2 linked regions of the Streptomyces noursei ATCC 11455 genome follow. The protein of the gene in region 1 binds, or shares a complex with, the protein of each later gene. Links are inferred from orthologs where the notes say so. Each region holds a gene or a part of one and is shown in the gene's direction. Other genes may lie near its edges.

Region 1 (9,517 bases):
CGAGGCGAGCGTGTTCTCGGGCGCGTACGCCGCGGCGCCGCGATGGCCGACCACCACAGGGGGATGCCCATGGGCCGCGGCCGCGCCGGTGGCGGGCAGGGCGAACGCGGACAGACCCATGAGCGCGCCGGCGACGGCGACGACGGGGCGGATACGCATACGGACTCCTCGTGACGTCGTGGAAGTGAGCTGACGTGAAGTGAGGTGAACGGGGCGGACGGTCGGAGGCTCGCAGCCGGGCCGGAGGGGGAGGGGGATGTGCGGTGGACGGACGCTGAACGAAGAATGGCCGGTATTCCGTGCGGAGCGTCGCAGTTGCAGGGTGCCCGAAATGGCCGTGCAGCAGACATACGTCCCGACGTCGTCCAACTTGCCGGAGCCGCGGCATCCGCGCATCTCGGCCGACGGTGAGTCACCCGTCGCGCATATGACCGTTTTTGCCGGCCGAGTCCCGGGCATACCCCCTGGCCGGCCGCGGCGACACCGGTCCTCGGTCGTCTCCCCGGCTGTCATGATCGCGCCGGGCGGCGTTCCCCACTGTCCGGCCGCCGGCCGGTCCGCTCGCCCCGCCGCTCCGCAAGCCCTCGGGAAACCGCAGGTCAGATCCGATGCGGCACCGATTGTCAGTGGCGGGTCGTACGGTGGATCCCATGCGGCCCGTTTCAAAGATCGAACGCACGGTGGCGCCCTTCGAGGTCGTCAGCTCCTACCAGCCCAGTGGCGACCAGCCGGCGGCCATCGCCGAGCTGGACCGGCGCATCCGCGGTGGTGAGAAGGACGTCGTCCTGCTGGGCGCGACCGGTACCGGCAAGTCGGCGACCACCGCGTGGATGATCGAGAAGCTGCAGCGCCCGACGCTGGTGATGGCGCCCAACAAGACCCTCGCGGCGCAGCTCGCCAACGAGTTCCGCGAACTGCTGCCGAACAACGCCGTCGAGTATTTCGTCTCCTACTACGACTACTACCAGCCCGAGGCGTACGTCCCGCAGTCCGATACGTACATCGAGAAGGACTCCTCCATCAACGAGGAAGTCGAACGGCTGCGCCATTCCGCGACGAACTCGCTCCTCACCCGGCGGGACGTGGTCGTCGTCGCCTCGGTGTCCTGCATCTACGGTCTGGGCACGCCCCAGGAGTACGTCGACCGGATGGTCCCCCTCAGGGTCGGTGACGAGATCGACCGCGACCAACTGCTGCGCCGCTTCGTCGACATTCAGTACACCCGCAACGACCTGGCGTTCACCCGGGGCACCTTCCGGGTCCGCGGCGACACCATCGAGATCTTCCCGGTCTACGAGGAGCTGGCCGTCCGGATCGAGATGTTCGGCGACGAGATCGAGGCGCTGTCCACCCTGCACCCGCTCACCGGCGAGGTGATCAGCGAGGACCAGCAGCTGTACGTCTTCCCCGCCAGCCACTACATCGCCGGCCCCGAGCGCATGGAGAAGGCCATCGCCGGGATCGAGGCCGAGCTGGCCGACCGGCTCGCCACCCTGGAGAAGCAGGGCAAGCTGCTGGAGGCCCAGCGGCTGCGCATGCGCACCACGTACGACATCGAGATGATGCGGCAGATCGGCTCCTGCTCGGGCATCGAGAACTACTCGATGCACCTGGACGACCGTGAGCCGGGCTCGGCGCCCAACACCCTCCTGGACTACTTCCCGGAGGACTTCCTCCTGGTCATCGACGAGTCGCACGTCACCGTCCCGCAGATCGGCGCCATGTACGAGGGCGACGCCTCCCGCAAGCGCACCCTCGTCGACCACGGCTTCCGGCTCCCCTCCGCGCTGGACAACCGGCCGCTGAAGTGGGAGGAGTTCCTGGGCCGGGTCGGTCAGACGGTCTACCTCTCCGCGACGCCCGGCCCGTACGAGCTGTCCCGCGGCGACGGCTTCGTGGAGCAGATCATCCGGCCGACCGGCCTGGTCGACCCGGAGGTGGTGGTCAAGCCCACCGACGGGCAGATCGACGACCTGGTGCACGAGATCCGCAAGCGCACCGAGAAGGACGAGCGCGTCCTGGTCACCACCCTCACCAAGAAGATGGCGGAGGACCTCACCGACTACTTCCTGGAGCTCGGCATCCAGGTCCGCTACCTGCACAGCGACGTGGACACCCTGCGGCGGGTGGAGCTGCTGCGCGAGCTGCGGTCCGGCGAGTTCGACGTGCTGGTCGGCATCAACCTCCTCCGGGAGGGCCTGGACCTGCCGGAGGTCTCCCTGGTGGCGATCCTGGACGCCGACAAGGAGGGCTTCCTGCGCTCCGGCACCTCGCTGATCCAGACCATCGGCCGGGCGGCCCGTAACGTCTCCGGCCAGGTCCACATGTACGCCGACAAGATCACCCCGGCGATGGAGAAGGCCATCGACGAGACCAACCGCCGCCGGGAGAAGCAGCTGGCGTACAACAAGGAGAACGGCATCGACCCGCAGCCGCTCCGGAAGAAGATCGGTGACATCGTCGCCACCCTCGCCCGCGAGGAGATCGACACCCAGGAGCTGCTGGGCAGCGGCTACCGCAAGCCCGGCGACAAGGACGGCAAGGGCAAGGCGCCGGTCCCGGCGCTCGGCGGGAAGGCCGGGAAGGCGGGCAAGGCCGCCAAGGGCAAGGCCGGCAAGGGCGGCGAGGCCCTGACGGACCGGCCCGCCGCCGAACTCGCCGACACGATCGAGGAGCTGACCGAGCGGATGCGGGCCGCCGCCGCGGAGCTGCAGTTCGAGGTCGCGGCCCGGCTCCGGGACGAGGTCAGCGAGCTGAAGAGGGAGCTGCGGCAGATGAGGGAGGCCGGACTGAAGTAGCGGCGGGAGCACCGGCGGAGCGGCGGCGGCCCGACCCGGGGCACCGGGCGGGCCGCGGACCTGCCCGGATGTGTTGCAGATCCGCCACGATGGCCGGGCTCGGCGCGCTCGGGCCCGGCCCCCTGCATAAGGTCGGGGACAGGGCCGTCGGACCGGTGGGGCGCGGGCGGCGAGAAGCGACCCGTACGACACGCAAGGGGAGAACGATGGCGGCGGAGCTGGTCCGGGGGCAGAACCACCCGCTGGACCGCACCCGTGTGGAGATCCGGATCGCGGCCGACGGGCCCGTCCTGGCCGGGGTCACGCTCGGCGACGAACAGGGCCGGTTGTCGGGCGCCGAGGCGGTGGCCCATCCGGGCGCGCCCCGCCGCGTGGGCGTCGAGGTGCCCTCCGGGCCGGCCGCCGTACAGCGCATCACCGTCGATCTCGGCGCGCTGCCCGGCGCGGTGCACCGGGTGAGCGTGCTGCTGGCGCTGCCGGTCGGGCCCGGCGCACCGCGCGGCTTCGGCGCCGCCGCCGCGCCGTCCGTCGCCGTGACGACCCCCGACGGCATCCCCCTCGCCGGGTACACCGTCACCGGCCTGGGCCCCGAATCCGCGCTGGTCGCCGTGGAGCTGTACCGACGACGGGGCGCCTGGCGGATCCGTGCCGTGGGCCAGGGGTACGCCGGCGGGCTGGCGGAGCTGCTGCGCGACCAGGGGCTGCCGGGGGCCGCGGAGCTGGCCGCGCGGATCGAGGAGGCGACCGGCACCTCACGCGCCCCGGCGGTGGCCGCCCCCGACCCGTCGGCCGCGCCCGACCCGGTGCCGGCGATCCGCCCCGAGCGACCGGCCCCCGGGCCCACCACCTTCGCCCCGGAGGCCGAGTCGCTCGCCGGGGCCCTCGGTGCTCCCGGTGCCCCCGACGCCCCGGCGGTCGACCTCGGTGCCCCGCCGGCCGGCGCCCGCCTCGACTACCGCCATCCCCGACGCCCCGCCGCCTCCGCGGCCGCCCCCGTGGCCCCGCCCGCTCCCGCCCCGCCCGCGGCAGCCGGAGGCGGGGACGGCCCGGCCGTCCCGGTCGCCGGTGACGCCAACGGCTGGAGCATGGAGGAGCGGCTCTACAACCAGGTCCGGGGCATGTTCGAGGACCTGGCCCGGTCGGTCGCGGCGTACCGCGGCGCCGCCGGCTTCGCCGCCTCCCGTCTGGAGCGGGAGCTCGACGAGGCGCTCGCCGACCCCCGCGCCCGTCTGGGCGGCGCCACAGAGGCCGCCCGCGTCGCCGCCCGGGACCGGCACGCCGACCTGATCGGCCGGGCCCGCGCCGTCCTCGACCGCGACCTGGCCCAGCTCGCCGCCGAGTCGGAGGTGGTGGAGCCCGCGCTGCCACCCGCGCTCGCCCGTTGGGACAACCCGGTGTGGCACGCCTACGAGGTGCCGCGGCAGCCCCCGATGGCCGTCCGACTGGGCGATCTGCACCTCCCCGAGGCCCCGGAGCTGCGCATTCCGCTGCTCGTCCGGCTCCCCCTGGAGCGCGGACTGTGGATCGACAGCGGTCCCGGGCCGTATCCCCGTGCCGGGCGGGACCCCGAGCGGGAGTTCGGCCGCCGGGAGCTGGGCGGCGCGCTGACCGACGCGGCGCCCGACGAGGCCGAGCTGGGGCGGCTCGCCCTGGAGACCGCCGTCGCGGTCGCCGCCCGGCTGCTGGCCGCCCACCCGCCGGGCGGGTATGCCGTCCGGGTCCTCGACCCCGCCGGCTCGGCCGGGCCGGCGCTGGCCCCGCTGCGGGAGAGCGGCGCGCTGCCCGAGCCTCCGGCCGCCGGTGCCCGGGGCGTGGCCGCGGTGCTGGAGGCGCTGACCCGGCGGGTCGATCTCCTCCAGATGGCGGTGCGCCACCGTGCGACGGAGGCCCTGCCGCCGGAGCTGGACCCGGCCGAGCAGCTGCTGATCGTCCATGACTTCCCGCACGGCTTCGACGACCGCGCGCTGAACCAGCTGCGCTATCTGGCCGACGAGGGCCCCGCGGTCGGGGTCCACCTGATGATGGTCGCAGACCGGAGCCGGGCACGGGAGTACGGCCCGGTCCTGGACCCGCTCTGGCGCGCCCTGCTGCGGCTCACGCCGGTCCCGGACACCCATCTCGCCGATCCGTGGGTCGGCCACGCCTGGATATACGAGCCGCCACTCGCGCCCCGGCGCAGCGAGGTGATCCGCCGGGTGCTGGACCGCGTCGCCGAGGCCCGCCGAGCCGCGGACCCGCAGACCGGCTGACACCGACCTCGCCAGCTCAAGGTCAAGCCCCTCACCAGCGGCTTTACCCTTTCCTTTGCCATTTCATGAACCTCCTTTACCATTTCTTGTACGGAGGGGCGTCGGAGTCCCCCGGCAGCGACGACGCTGTGTGTGCCGTATGACCCTGCCGGAGGAGCAGTGGACGTTTCCCTGAACCTGTGGGTGCTGACCATCCTCGGTCTGTGCGCCCTGATCGCCGTCGACTTCTTCATCGGCGGACGCAAACCCCATGAGGTGTCCCTCAAGGAAGCCGGTGTCTGGACCGGTGTCTGGATGGGACTCGCCGTGCTGTTCGGGCTCGGCCTGCTGGTGTTCGGCGGGAGCGCGCCGGCCGGCGAGTTCTTCGCGGGCTTCATCACCGAGAAGTCGCTGAGCGTCGACAACCTCTTCGTCTTCGTCCTGATCATGAGCAAGTTCGCGGTGCCGGCCGTCTACCAGCAGCGGGTGCTGATGGTCGGGGTGCTGATCGCGCTGGTGCTGCGCGCCGGGTTCATCGGCGCCGGCGCGGCGATCATCGCCAACTTCTCCTGGGTGTTCTACCTCTTCGGCGCGTTCCTCATCTGGACCGCCTGGAAGCTGATCCAGGAGGCGCGGGCCGGCCAGGAGGACGAGGAGTTCGAGGAGAACCGCTTCCTGAAGGCGGTCGAGCGCCGCTTCCCGTCCACCGACCGGTACCACGGCACCAAGCTGTTCATCGTGGAGAACGGCCGGCGGCTGATGACGCCGATGCTGATCGTCATGCTGGCGATCGGCACCACCGACGTCCTGTTCGCCCTGGACTCGATTCCGGCGATCTTCGGCCTGACCCAGGACCCGTACATCGTCTTCACCGCCAACGCCTTCGCCCTGATGGGCCTGCGGCAGCTGTACTTCCTGATCGGCGGGCTGCTGAAGAAGCTGGTCCACCTCTCCTACGGCCTGTCGGTGATCCTCGGGTTCATCGGCGTCAAGCTGGTGCTGCACGCCCTGCACGAGTCGGGAGTGGCCGTCCCGGAGATCAGCATTCCGGTCTCGCTGGGCGTGATCTGTGCGGTGCTGGCCATCACGACGGTGACCAGCCTGCGGGCCTCGCGCCGCGCCGCGGCGGCCGGGCCGGAGACCGGGGAGCCTGCGGCGCCGGCGGTCGCGGACCGGTCGGACACCCGCCGATAACGGCCCGGGCCCGGCGGGCGACTATCCGCCCGCCGGGCCCGGAACCGGGCGTTCGGCCGCTACCAGCCGCGCTCCTGCCACTCGGCGAGGTGCGGCCGCTCGGCGCCGAGCGTGGTGTCGGAGCCGTGGCCCGGATAGACCCAGGTCTCGTCCGGCAACGCGTCGAAGAGCTTGCGCCGCACGCCGTCGAGCAGCGTGCCGAACCGCTCGGCATCGCCCCAGGTGTTGCCGACCCCGCCGGGGAAGAGACAGTCCCCGGTGAAGACGTGCGGGTGCCCGTGCGGGTCGTCGTAGACCAGCGCGATGCTGCCCGGGGTGTGCCCGACCAGATGACGTGCGGTCAGCCGGACGCGGCCGACGGTCAACGTGTCGCCGTCCTCGACCAGTACGTCCGTGGGGACGGGGATGCCCTCGGCGTCGTACCGCCCGGCGTACGTCCGTGCGCCGGTGGCGTCGACGACCTCGCGCAGCGCGCCCCAGTGGTCGCCGTGCTGGTGCGTGGTGACCACGGACGCCAGACCGCTGTCACCGATCAGGGTGAGGAGCGTGTGCGGCTCGGCGGCCGCGTCGATCAGCAGCTGCTCGTCGGTGGCCCGGCACCGCAGTACGTACGCGTTGTTGTTCGTGGGACCGACCGCGACCTTCGAGATCATCAGGTCGGTCAGCTCGTGCACGTCGGCCGGTCCGCCGACCTTCACTGCTCCGCTGTAGGTCATGGCACCAACTCTAGAGCGGGGGGATGACCGGCAGCGGCGCGCCGTGGGTGTCCAGCAGACCGCCGTCCGCGCGCCCGGTCAGCCAGCCGACCAGGTCCCGCGCCGAGCCGCTCACCACCACCGGCCCGGCTGACGCCCCGTCGCCCGAACCGTGGCCTCCGGTCCGCCATCGGCGGCCGTCGTCGGCGTGCAGCTCCAGTGCCGTCAGCTTCGGGTGGCGGGCGAACTTGATCCCGGTGAGGAAGTCCAACTCGCTGTCCACGAAGTCGTCCGGCAGCTGCTCGACGGTGTAGCCGACGCCCAGGTCGACGTGGTGCAGTTCCACCTCGGCCAGCCGGCGCAGCGCCAGCCGATCGGCCCGCTCGACGACGCCGTTGCGCATCTCGACCTCGTACGCCCGGCGGTTCTCCGGCAGGGCCCGCGCCGCGGCCTCGAAGCGGGCCGCGCTCTCCCCGAGGTCGTCCAGGTGGACCTTCAGCGGACGGTCGGCGCCCCGCTCGATGTCCTCGTCGCGCGCCGCGGCGCTGGCGTACATCGGTGTGGGGACGCCGGTCCGCGCCCAGTTCAGGAGGTTGACCAGGGCGTCGGCGTTGCGGGCCAGATGGGCCAGGACGTGGCCCCGGGTCCATCCGGGGAGCAGCGACGGCTCGCCGACCGCGTCGTCGTCGAGCTTGCCCAGGGAGACCAGCAGACGGTCGGCGGAGTCGTGGACGGCGGCCACGTCGCGGGCGAAATCACGAGGGATGGTCATGGTTCGACGCTAGCGCCGCCCGGGCGGGTCCGGGAGACGGACGCAAACCTTCCGGGTGGCAATGAGGTGGTGCCCGGTGGCACGAGTGGTGCGCGCGGGCGTGGAAGGGGCGGACGGGGTACCGCCCTTCCCACGCCTGTACGCCGGCATGGGGCGTGCCCGTACAGCGGACCCGATCTATGCCGGCACCTGGGCGGGCACCCCGAACCACCGGCCCAGCGCCGCGTCCAACTCCTCGTCGCCGCCGGGCGCGTCGGCCGCCCACGCGGTGCAGCCGTCCGGGCGCACCAGGAGGCCGGCCAGGTCGGGCCGGTCCGGGCAGCCCGCGGTCACGATCCGCACCCGGTCGCGGTGGCCGGCCGCGCGTTCGCGCAGCGCCGGGTCGTCGGCGAGGTCGAGCAACAGGCCCTGGCCGCCGTGCAGGTGGTCGGCGAGCCGACGGCCGTCGGACAGCTCCAGGTCGGGGGCGCTGCGGCCGGTCAGCGGGTGCGTACCGGGCAGGTCGTAGCGCTGCCAGACGCCGGAGATCTTCTTGACGAAGAAGGTGGTGGCGTCGGTCGTCCCGGACAGCTCGGCGATCACCCGGCGCAGCGCCCCGGCGTGCGACTCCGGCCGCATCAGCGCCACTTGGGCCCGGGTCCAGTCCAGCACCCACGCGCCGATGGGGTGCCGCTCGGCGGTGTAGGTGTCGAGCAGCCCCTCGGGTGCCCGGCCGTGCACCGTGGCGGCCAGCTTCCAGCCGAGGTTCATCGCGTCGCCGATGCCGAGGTTGAGGCCCTGGCCGCCGAACGGCGAGTGCACATGGGCCGCGTCGCCGGCCAGCAGCACCCGGCCGCGGCGGTAGGTGGACGCCTGTCGGGCGTTGTCGGTGAACCGGGTCGCCGAGATCACCTTGGTGACCGTCACGTCCGGGACGCCCGAGACCCGGCGCAGCGAGGTCTGCAACTCCTCGGCGGTGATCGGGGCTTCGCGGTCCTTCGGCGGGCCGTCGAACTCCACGGTCAGGATCCGGCCGGGCATCGGCCCGTGCACATACGTCCCGGTGTCGGTCCAGTTCCAGCCGGCCCCCAGGGCGTCGGCGCCGGTCAGCTCCACGAGGGCCTGGTGGCCGGTGATCGAGGGGTCGGTCCCGGGGAAGGGGAAGCCGGCGAGCCGGCGCACCGTGCTGCGACCGCCGTCGCAGCCCACCAGCCAGCCGGCGCGCAGCGACCCCTCCGAGGTGTGGACGTGGACGGTGCCGCCGTCGGTGTCGTCGGTGTCGAGGCCGGTGAGGGTCACCCCGCGGCGCACCGTGACGCCCAGTTCGGCGGCGCGTTCGCCGAGGACCCGCTCCAGGGCCTCCTGGGGTATCAGGCCGACCTCGCCGGCCGGGCCGCTGTCGCCGAAGTCCGGGTCCGACTCGTCGAGCAGGTCCCCGCGGAGCATGATGCCCGCGAAGTGCCCGGCGAACTTCGGCGCCGGCCCCGGTGCGGCGGCGCCGGCCGCCTGCCGTTGCCGGGCGAACGCGCCGAACCGCGCCATGGCGGCCTCCTGCACCTCCACCAGGGCCGGCAGCAGTCCGCGCCGGTAGAAGGCTTCCGCGCTGGGGGTGTTGATCGCCCCCGCCTTGATCGTGGTGTCCACCTCGGTCAGTCGCTCCAGGACGACGACCGAGACGTCCGCCAGTGCCAATTCGCAGGCGAGCATCAGCCCCACCGGGCCGCCCCCTGCCACTACTACGTCTGCGTCGCGCTTCATGAGCAAGAGTGTAGTGACTAAAAATTTATTCTCGCTACAATTTTTCCTTTCGGAAGGAGAGACGGTGGCGGAGAAGAAGTCGACGGGGGAGCG
Region 2 (9,665 bases), 2.9 Mb from region 1 along the record:
AGGCTTGCCCTACGACCGCTGCGTCCGCCTGGCGACGGGCCGCACCGGGTCGATTCACCCCAGTGGTGCTTGTGGGTCCCCGGCTCCGGGTGCCTGACGGCAGGACCGGACTCGGCGGAGGCGGCCCGTGCGGACGCTGTCGTCCGCGGGGACAGCGGGCTGCCCGAGCGAGACCGTAGCCAACGCGTGTGGCTTCTGTGAAGGCTGATGTTCGATATGCCCGAAACCTTTTCGTGACCTGAAGGTGGGCGTCGCCACGTTTCCGGGCACGAGCGCACAAGTCGCCGCCCCCGCCGGCGCGGTACCGGGGCAATCCGCCACTCCGGGACCGGTTGTCAGTGCGGCGGCCTAGACTCGGTGGGCGATGAGCAGCCTCTTTGACGACAGCTTCCTGGCGGACCTCGGCCCCCCGGACGAGGAGCCCCCGCCCCCGCCCGAGGACGAGCCCGGCCCGGCCCCCGAGGACGTGCCCGCCGACCTCTTCGGTGGGAAGTTCGACGCGCCCATGACCAGGGAGTCCTACTACCGCGACGGTGCCGCCCGCCCGGCCATCGACCCGGCGGCGCTCCTGGAGGGGCTCAACGACCAGCAGAAGGCCGCCGTGGCGCACAGCGGCAGCCCGCTGCTGATCGTCGCCGGCGCCGGCTCCGGCAAGACCCGGGTGCTCACCCACCGGATCGCCCACCTGCTCGCCGAGCGCCACGTCCACCCCGGCCAGATCCTCGCGATCACCTTCACCAACAAGGCCGCGGGCGAGATGAAGGAGCGCGTCGAGGAGCTGGTCGGCCCGCGCGCCAACGCCATGTGGGTCTCCACGTTCCACAGCGCCTGCGTGCGGATCCTGCGCCGGGAGTCCAAGAGGCTGGGCTTCACGTCGTCCTTCTCGATCTACGACGCGGCCGACTCCAAGCGCCTGATGGCCCTGGTCTGCCGCGACCTCGACCTGGACCCCAAGCGCTTCCCGCCCAAGTCCTTCAGCGCGAAGATCTCCAACCTCAAGAACGAGCTCATCGACGAGGAGACCTTCGCCGGGACGGCGGCCGACGGTTTCGAGAAAACCCTGGCCCAGGCGTACGCGATGTACCAGGCGCGGCTGCGCGAGGCCAACGCCCTGGACTTCGACGACATCATCATGACGACGGTCCACCTGCTCCAGGCGTTCCCGGACGTCGCCGAGCACTACCGCCGCCGCTTCCGCCACGTCCTGGTCGACGAGTACCAGGACACCAACCACGCCCAGTACACCCTCGTCCGCGAGCTGGTCGGCCCCGGCACGGTCGACACCCCCGCCGCCGAGCTGTGCGTGGTCGGTGACGCCGACCAGTCGATCTACGCCTTCCGCGGTGCCACGATCCGCAACATCCTCCAGTTCGAGGAGGACTACCCGGACGCCACCACGATCCTGCTGGAGCAGAACTACCGCTCCTCGCAGACGATCCTCTCCGCCGCCAACGCCGTCATCGAGCGCAACGAGAACCGCCGCCCCAAGAACCTCTGGACGGACGCCGGCGCCGGCCCCAAGATCACCGGCTATGTCGCCGACACCGAGCACGACGAGGCCCAGTTCGTCGCCGACGAGATCGACCGGCTCACCGACGCCGGCGACGCCAAGGCCGGCGACGTCGCGGTCTTCTACCGCACCAACGCCCAGTCCCGGGTCTTCGAGGAGATCTTCATCCGGGTCGGGCTGCCCTACAAGGTCGTCGGCGGCGTGCGCTTCTACGAGCGCAAGGAGGTCCGCGACATCCTCGCCTACCTCAGGGTGCTCGCCAACCCCGAGGACGCCGTCCCGCTCCGCCGGATCCTCAACGTCCCCAAGCGCGGCATCGGCGACCGCGCCGAGGCCATGATCGAGGCCCTGGCGCTGCGCGAGAAGATCACCTTCCCGCAGGCGCTGCGCCGGGTCGACGAGGCGTATGGGATGGCCGCCCGCTCCGCCAACGCCGTCAAGCGGTTCAACGCCCTGATGGAGGAGCTGCGCACGATCGTGGAGTCCGGGGCCGGCCCCGCCACGGTCCTGGAAGCGGTCATGGAGCGCACCGGCTATCTGGCCGAACTCCAGGCGTCCACCGACCCCCAGGACGAGACCCGGATCGAGAACCTCCAGGAACTCGCCTCCGTGGCCCTGGAGTTCGAGCAGGAGCGCGGCGAGGGCGCGCCGCCGGAGGGCGCCGCCGCGGGCCCCGGCACGCTCGCCGAGTTCCTGGAGCAGGTCGCCCTGGTCGCCGACTCCGACCAGATCCCGGACGAGGACGAGGAGGGCTCCGGCGTCATCACGCTGATGACCCTGCACACCGCCAAGGGCCTGGAGTTCCCGGTGGTCTTCCTGACCGGCATGGAGGACGGCGTCTTCCCGCACATGCGGGCGCTCGGCCAGACCAAGGAGCTGGAGGAGGAGCGCCGGCTCGCCTACGTCGGCATCACCCGCGCCCGCGAGCGGCTCTACGTCACCCGCTCCACGATGCGCAGCGCCTGGGGCCAGCCCTCGTACAACCCGGCCTCCCGCTTCCTGGAGGAGATCCCCGACGCGTACGTGGAGTGGCGGCGCACGGGCCCCGCGACGCCGTCGGCGTCCATGGGCGGCCTGTCGTCGCGCGGTTCCTCGGGCGGCGGAGGGCTCGGCGGCGGCATCGGGGCGTCGCTGTCGTCGGCGCGTGCCAAGGGGCCGAGCGGGTTCGCGACCCGGCGCGCGGCGGACCGCCCGGTGGTCGCGCTGGCCATCGGCGACCGCGTCACCCACGACAGCTTCGGGCTCGGCACGGTCGTCGCCGTCAAGGGCAGCGGGGACAACGCCGAGGCGACCATCGACTTCGGCGGCGAGAAGCCCAAGCGGCTGCTGCTGCGGTACGCACCGGTGGAGAAGCTCTAACCGCGCGGGCAGCGGGAACGCGCAGGGGCCTGCCGCGGTGTGCGGCAGGCCCCTGCGCGCTCGTACCGGGGATTCAGTACGGGTTGAGGTCGTGGGAGCGGAGCCACGGTATCGGGTCGATCGCCGAGCCGCCGCCCGGCCTGACCTCGAAGTGCAGGTGCGGGCCGGTGGAGTTGCCGGAGTTGCCGGAGTAGGCGATGGTGTCGCCGGCCTTGACCGTGCCGGAGCGGATCTTGGTGCTGCTCAGGTGGCAGTACCAGGTCTCGGTGCCGTCGGGCGAGGTCACGATCGCCATGTTGCCGTAGGCGGAGTTCCACTGGGTGCGGACGGTGCCGTCGGTGGCCGACATGACCGGGGTGCCGTAGCTGACCGGGAAGTCGATGCCGGTGTGCACCGACATCCAGTTCACCCCGGCCTGGCCGAAGAGCGCGCTCAGACCGTGCTGGGTGACCGGCAGGACGAACTTGGGGCGCAGCGCCTCCTTGCGGGCCGCCTCTTCTTCCTTGCGCTTGCGTTCGTCCGCCTGCCGTTGCTTGAGGTCCAGTCGCTCCTGGGTGCGGCTGGCCCGCTCGCGGAAGTCCTGGGCGCTGGCACTGAGTCCGGCGAGCTGGCTGTCGAGCTTCTTGTTGGCCGCAGTCGTCCGCTTCGCGGCACCGGCGTCCGGTGCGGCCTGGGTCGTCGTGCCGTCCTTGTCGTCCCCGCCGAACTGGCTGACCGAGGCCGCGGCCGCCGCGCAGACGCCCATCGCGGCTACCGAGGGCACCGCGACGGTCAGCAGCGCCGAGCGCTTGGCCTGGCGGCGCCGGCCGCGACCGCGGACCGCCTTGCCCGCCGGGGGACCGTCGACCCGCAGGGGGGCGTCGTCGTCCGGGACGGCGGTGACGGGCATCGCCTGGGTCATCGCGTCGGCGATCGACGAGGGGTCGGGCGCAAGGGCCTGGGTGGCGGACGCGTCGGTGGCGTCGTGCTCGTCGGCGGCGCAGGCGGTCGCGGGGGCGAACGCCGCGAGGGGCTGGTCCCACAGGACGGTGTCCTCGACCGGGACGGTGTCGTCCGCGGGCGGGCCCGCCTGGGCCGGGATGCCCGGGGCCGGGGCGGGCGACGGGGCGGTGCGGTCGGCGTGGTCGGCGTAGTCCGCGGTCGACCAGACCGCGGTGGCCTCGTAGCCGATCGGCTCCTGGACGGCGGTGGCGGCGGCCGCGAAGGAAGCGGTGTCGTAGGCCGCGGTGCCGTAGCCGGTGTCGTAGGCGGTGGTGTCGTACCCGGTGGTGGGGTAACTGCCGGTGTCGTAGCCGCCGGTGAGGCCGCCCCCGGAGCCGTACGCGGCGCCGGTGTCGTAGCCGCCGGTGTCGTACGCCCCGCCGTCGAAGCCGTGCGCCTGGAAGCCACCGGTGTCGTAGCTTCCGGTGCCGTATGCGGCGCCGCTCCCGTGGGCGGCGGAGTCGTAGCCTCCGGCGGGCCCGTAGGCCGCGGTGTCGTACCCGGCGCCATACGGGGCGGTGGTGCCGTAGCCGGGGGCGTCGTATCCGGTGTGCGCGTACGGGTCGTAGCCGGTGTCGTAGGCGGTGGTGTCGTACCCGGTGGTGGGGTGACTGCCGGTTCCGTAGGCGTCGGTGAGGTGGTCGCCCACGGGGTGGCCGCCGGTGCCGTAGCCGCCGTGGCCGCCGGGGTGTGCGCCGAAGAGGGGGTCACCGTCGCCGTATGCCGCGTGCGCGTAGGACGCATCGGAAGCGGGGGCGGTCGGAAGCTGAGCCCCCGACGGGTGACGGTCGTCCACCAACTTCTCTTTCGCCTCGGCTGCAGGAGAATTAGCGGCGACTGTACCCGGCGGTACACGACGGCGACAATCTTCCCGAAGTCCCGGGCTCGGCGAGGCCGGGCATTTGGCCGCCTTTCGGCAGGACACAGGCCACTTCTTGCGCGTTCTTGGCGGGTCGTTCGAAGATTGTTCGACGAGGTGGCCGGGGTATGACGAGGGGCGGTCGCGCGGGCGTCGGGGGATCGCCACTCCGGGCGTCGGTCAGGCCACCGATATCGCGCCCCGCGCGGACGGGGCCGCTTCCGTGGCCGCCAGCACCTCCCGAATCCGCGCCGCCACGGCCGCGTTGACCGGCAGCGCGAGGTGCCCGACGCCGCTGACCCGGACGTTCTCCACGTGCAGGTCCGGATGATCGATCCGGGCGGTCGTGGCCGGCACCATCACCTGGTCCTCCTCGCTCCAGAAGGCCACGAAGCGCGTCCGGCAGCGCGGCGCCGGCAGCGCCAACTCCGCGATCACGGTGGAGTCGGGGCGCATCTGCCGGACGATCGGATGCGCCGACATCAGGGGCGCGACGCGGGTGCCGGCATGCGGGGTGCCGAGCGTGACCAGCGTCCGGACCCGCTCGTCGCCGCCGCGCCGCTGTACGTAATAGCGGGCGATCAGGCCGCCGAGACTGTGCCCGACGAGATCCACCCGGCGGTGTCCGGTCCGGGCGCAGACCTCTTCCACATGGTGGCCCAACAGCTCGGCGGCGCGGCGCAGATCGCAGGTCAACGGGGAGTAGTTGAGCGCCTCGACATGGCGCCAGCCGTGGCGGTACAGGGAGCGGCGCAACAGGACGAAGACCGAGCGGTTGTCCACGAAGCCGTGGAGGAGCAGGACCGGCGGATGGGCGCGGCCCTCGGTGGGGAGGCGGGTCGGGGGGCCGGCCGCGGGGGACGCGGTCGGCGGGCGCTCCTGGGCGATCCCGGTCGGATAGAGGAGGAGATGAGCGGTGAGCACGCCCAGCTCCACGAGCGTGGTGCGCAGCAGAAGAGGTGTGGAGAGAACAGGCAGAGCCCCCATGGCCGACCTCCCGAACGGCATGCGGGAGGTGACGACGACCCCCGAATGCCCTTGTGGGAAGCCGCGAGCGGCGATGGTGGTGCGGCGGCCCCGCGGGCCGACCGGGCTGCGGCTCCCCGGGCGCCCGGCCCGTGTGTGCGGCGCCGGCCGTCCCTGGCGGCGGCGGACACGCGGAACGCGGCGCGTGGCGAATGTGTCCCGTGTGTGATTTCCCCCTCGCCGGATGTCACGAAACGGCTGCGTACGGGATGCTGTAGATAACGTTCGTTCACGCTCGTGGCCGCCGGTTCGCGGTGGCGCGACCGGATGTCGGCTCGGCGGCATCGCCCTGGCGGTGCCGCGCATGGCTTGGAGGCAGTGATGAGTGTGGCGCGGCAAGACGGGGCGCAGGCGGAGGGCCAGGGCGCGGCGGGCCGGTCGGGGCCGATCCGGGTCGTCGTCGCCAAGCCGGGGCTCGACGGGCACGACCGGGGCGCCAAGGTCATCGCCCGGGCGCTGCGGGACGCCGGTATGGAGGTGATCTACACCGGGCTGCACCAGACGCCGGAGCAGATCGTCGACACCGCGATCCAGGAGGACGCCGACGCCATCGGGCTGTCGATCCTCTCCGGTGCCCACAACACCCTCTTCGCGAAGGTGCTCGCCCTCCTGGAGGAGCGGGACGCGACGGACATCAAGGTCTTCGGCGGCGGCATCATCCCGGAGGCGGACATCGCCCCGCTGAAGCAGCAGGGCGTCGCGGAGATCTTCACGCCGGGGGCGACCACCGCCTCGATCGTGGAGTGGGTCAACGCGAACGTCCGCCCGCTGGCCGTCTGAGCGGCCCGCGCCCGACGAGCCGTACGGGACGGCCCGGCCCGTTGCCGCGGGCGGCGCCGGCCGCCGGGGGAGCGGGCCCGCCGTCCGCGCGGGGCGGCGGGCGGTCGCCGGCGTCATGACGCCTCCCCGGCGAGTTCGGCGTGCATGGCGGCGCGCAGGCGGAGGGTGCCGACCAGGCGCTGGAACGCCTCGGACCAATAGCCGCCGGAGCCCGGGGAGGCGCCCTCGGGCTCGTCCGTGACCGCCGTGAGCATCTGCAGGCGGTCGGCCGCCGCCGGATCCAGGCAGCGCTCGGCCAGGCCCATCACCCCGCTGAAGCTCCACGGATAGCTGCCCGCGTCCCGGGCGATGTCCAGTGCGTCGACCACCGCCCGGCCCAGCGGCTCGGACCACGGCACCGCGCAGACGCCCAGCATCCGGAACGCGTCCGCGAGGCCGTGGACGGCGATGAACTCGGCCACCCAGCACGCCCGTTCGTCGTCCGGGAGCACCGCCAACAGCTTCGTCAGATCCCGGGAGGAACCGGCCGGCGCCAGCTCGGCGGCGGCCTGGCCGGGGTCGCCGGGTGCGCCCAACAGGGCCCGCGCCCAGTCCGCGTGCCGCTGGCGCACCGCGGCCCGGCACCAGGCGTCGTGCAGCTCCGTGCGCCAGTCGCCGGCCACCGGGAGTGCGACGAGCTCCGCCGGGGAGCGCCGGCCCAGACGGCCGAGCCAGCGGTCCAGCGGCGTCGCCTCCACCAACTGGCCCAGCCACCAGGCGCGTTCCCCCCTTCCGGAGGGCGGCTGGGGGGCGACGCCGTCCCGCTGCATCCCGGCGTCGCAGGCGCCCGGCGGATCGACCACGAGGACCTCGGCGGCGGTGGCGTCCCCGGGGGCCGGGCGGGCCAGGCGGACGCAGACCAGGCTGCGCTCGGCCATCCGGGCCGCGAGCGCGGAGCCGGGCAGGGCGGAGAGGAGCTCCGCGGCGGTGGTGCGGACATTGCGGCTGCGGTCGGAGAGGGCCTGCTCCAGGAACGGCTCGTCGCTCGGCGTGAGCGCCTCGCCGAGGGAATCCAGGAACATCAGACGGTCCTCGGCGCGCTCGGTCGCCCAGGTGGCCGCGAGCAGCGCCAGGCCGGCCCGCGGATCGCGGCGCCGCAGCGACGTCAGCAGCGCGACCCGCTCCGCGAACAGCCCCTCCTCCCACAGCCGCCGGACCGCCTCGGGGGCGTCGGCGCCCGGCAGCGACAGCGGCCCGCCGATGCCGCGGAGGGCGAACCTCCAGTCGTCGTTGAGCCGGGCCAGCCACAGGCCGCGGGGGCCCGCCAGGGCGAGCGCGGCGGGCCGTAGGTCGGTGCGGGACCGGGCGGCGTCCAGCAGTGCGGGCAGCAGTGCCTCGGGGGCGCGGTAACCGCGTCCGTCGGCGGCGGCCAGCCACTGGGGCAGCAGCTCGGTGAGGTCGGGATCGGTGCCGCGCCGGCTGCCGGAGCCGGGGGCGCGGTCGGCGAGCAGCAGCGCGAGCCGGCGCCGGGCGGCCGGCGGCAGCGGGGGCCGCGGATCGGCGGGGGCCGGGGCGGGCCGCTCGGCGGCCGGGGCGGGGCGGAGTGCGGAGCGCCGCCGCACGGTGCCGAGCGCCGCCGCGTCCAGCAGCGCCGCCGCGGGGGTCTGCCCCTCCCGCACGGCCACCGGCGGGGTGCGCCGCTCGGCACCGAGGAGCGCGGCGCTCACCAGGTCGGGCCAGGCGCCGGGGGCGGCCACGGTGGGGATGGTCGTGCTGGGGGTGGGGGATGGGGTGGGTGTGGTCGGCATGCCCTGCCTCCGGATGAGGGTGGTGCACGGGTGAGGGGGCCTCGCGCGGCTGCGGGCCGGGCGGTGGGTCACGGGGACAGCGACACCGGTGCGGGGTCCCAGACCGTCAGCGGCAGGAAACCCCGGTGGCCGCATTCGCCGAAGACCGTGACCGGCGCGCCGCCCGATACGGCCGCCAGCTGCCACAGGGCCGGACGGCCCAGGCAACGCGGATCCAGCGGGAGGGCGGACTCGCCGTCGGCGTCGGCCAGTTGCCAGCCGCCGCCCGCGCCGCCCGGTATCGGCGTGACATCGGCCAGGACCACCGGCCAGGCGTCGAGCCAGGGGTCGTCGCGCAGCGCATGGCCGTACGCGGCCAGCGCGGCGTCGATGCCGCAACCGGTCGGGACCGGCCCCGGGGTCGCGGGGGCGTGCCGCTCACCGAGGGCGACGCGCAGCGGCCGGGCGCCCGGGTAGTAGGCCAGGTCGGCGTCGAGCAGCAGGCCGGGCGGGAGCGACACCTCCAGGGGGCGGTGGGCGCCGCCGAAGGAGCGGTGCAGCGCCATCCGGCCGGTCCGCTCGCCGCGCAGGAAGATCCGGCGGGTGGTCAACGGGCCCTCGGCGCCGTCCTGTTGGGCGAGGACCAGCCAGCGGTCCCGGATCGTCACCGTCTCCGGGTCGGACCGGACGTCCGCGGCGTCCGTGGTCAGTCCGACCCGGGCGCGGACCGTCGCCGCGAGCGGGGGCGGGAGCCGGTCGATGCCCAGGAAACCCTGGTCGAGGAGGTGCAGCAGGGCGCACTCCTCCAGCAGGCGGGACGGCCAGTCGGGGCCGGAGGTCGCGATCGCGCCCAACTCCCTCACCCGCGAGGCGAGTCCGGGCGCCTGGGCGTCCACCATGCGGGCGGCGGTCTCCTCCCAGGAACCCCGCCCGCCACCGGGGTCGTCCGCGCCGGTGCGGGCGGCGGCCCCGGCGGCTGGGCCGGCCGCCGCGAGGCCCGAGTGCAGCAGATCCTCCAGGCGCTGCTCCAACTCCGTTGCGCCGGCGGCGATCCGCTGCATCCGGCGGGCCGCCCGCCGCCGGGCCGCCTCCGGATCCGCGGGCGCGCGGGAGGCCGCGCCCGGGCCGTCGGCCTCGGAACCGCCGGCTCCTGGACCGCCGGCCCCCGCGCCGTCCGGCGGGCGGTCGGACCGCTCCCGGCGCGCCGCCAGCCACCCGGCCGCCCACGGCGGCGGCTCCCCGCCCGCGGCCGGACCGTCCCCCGGCCGCGCCGGCTCCCCGGCCTCGCCCCCGGCCCACCGCAGCAACAGCCCCAGCGCGTGCTTGCACGGGAACTTCCTGCTCGGGCAACTGCACTGGAACGCCGGCCCGTCGAGATCCACGA

Evidence for each region.
Region 2: the proteins of uvrB (region 1) and pcrA are in contact, whole or in part, in a crystal structure (PDB 7EGT), measured with the Thermus thermophilus proteins. The link is inferred for Streptomyces noursei ATCC 11455 from one-to-one orthologs. Residues at the interface, in WP_096411307.1 of Thermus thermophilus: Glu23, Leu25, Arg26, Asp27, Gly28, Glu29, Arg30, Phe31, Arg55, Glu326, Asp327, Phe328, Glu379, Ser382, Gln383, His398, Gly400, Arg401; in WP_096412145.1 of Thermus thermophilus: His654, Arg656, Phe657, Gln666, Asp668, Glu669, Lys680, Arg681, Leu682, Ser683, Lys685, Tyr686, Ala687.

The regions. Positions count from the first base shown.
Region 1 is NZ_CP011533.1:6,912,458-6,921,974, forward strand. Bases 257-3,224 are described here. They hold uvrB (excinuclease ABC subunit UvrB), read left to right. Parts: upstream 257-650; coding sequence 651-2,798; downstream 2,799-3,224. Other genes in these bases: SNOUR_RS29290 (TerD family protein), read left to right, coding at 3,005-3,224. Outside these bases: SNOUR_RS29280 (glycerophosphodiester phosphodiesterase), read right to left, coding at 1-159; more of SNOUR_RS29290, read left to right, coding at 3,225-5,047; SNOUR_RS29295 (TerC family protein), read left to right, coding at 5,207-6,220; SNOUR_RS29300 (MBL fold metallo-hydrolase), read right to left, coding at 6,280-6,936; SNOUR_RS29305 (maleylpyruvate isomerase family mycothiol-dependent enzyme), read right to left, coding at 6,947-7,687; SNOUR_RS29310 (FAD-dependent monooxygenase), read right to left, coding at 7,865-9,424; SNOUR_RS29315 (TetR/AcrR family transcriptional regulator), read left to right, coding at 9,489-9,517. UniProt on the Escherichia coli protein: The UvrABC repair system catalyzes the recognition and processing of DNA lesions. A damage recognition complex composed of 2 UvrA and 2 UvrB subunits scans DNA for abnormalities.
Region 2 is NZ_CP011533.1:3,977,512-3,987,176, reverse strand. What follows is about bases 1-3,116. They hold pcrA (DNA helicase PcrA), read left to right. Parts: upstream 1-364; coding sequence 365-2,869; downstream 2,870-3,116. Other genes in these bases: SNOUR_RS16555 (M23 family metallopeptidase), read right to left, coding at 2,943-3,116. In the rest of the region: more of SNOUR_RS16555, read right to left, coding at 3,117-4,646; SNOUR_RS16550 (esterase/lipase family protein), read right to left, coding at 4,890-5,696; SNOUR_RS16545 (cobalamin B12-binding domain-containing protein), read left to right, coding at 6,057-6,515; SNOUR_RS16540 (DUF5691 domain-containing protein), read right to left, coding at 6,629-8,302; SNOUR_RS16535 (SWIM zinc finger family protein), read right to left, coding at 8,371-9,665. UniProt on the Escherichia coli protein: A helicase with DNA-dependent ATPase activity. Unwinds DNA duplexes with 3'-5' polarity. Translocates on single-stranded DNA with 3'-5' polarity. Initiates unwinding more efficiently from a nicked substrate than double-stranded DNA.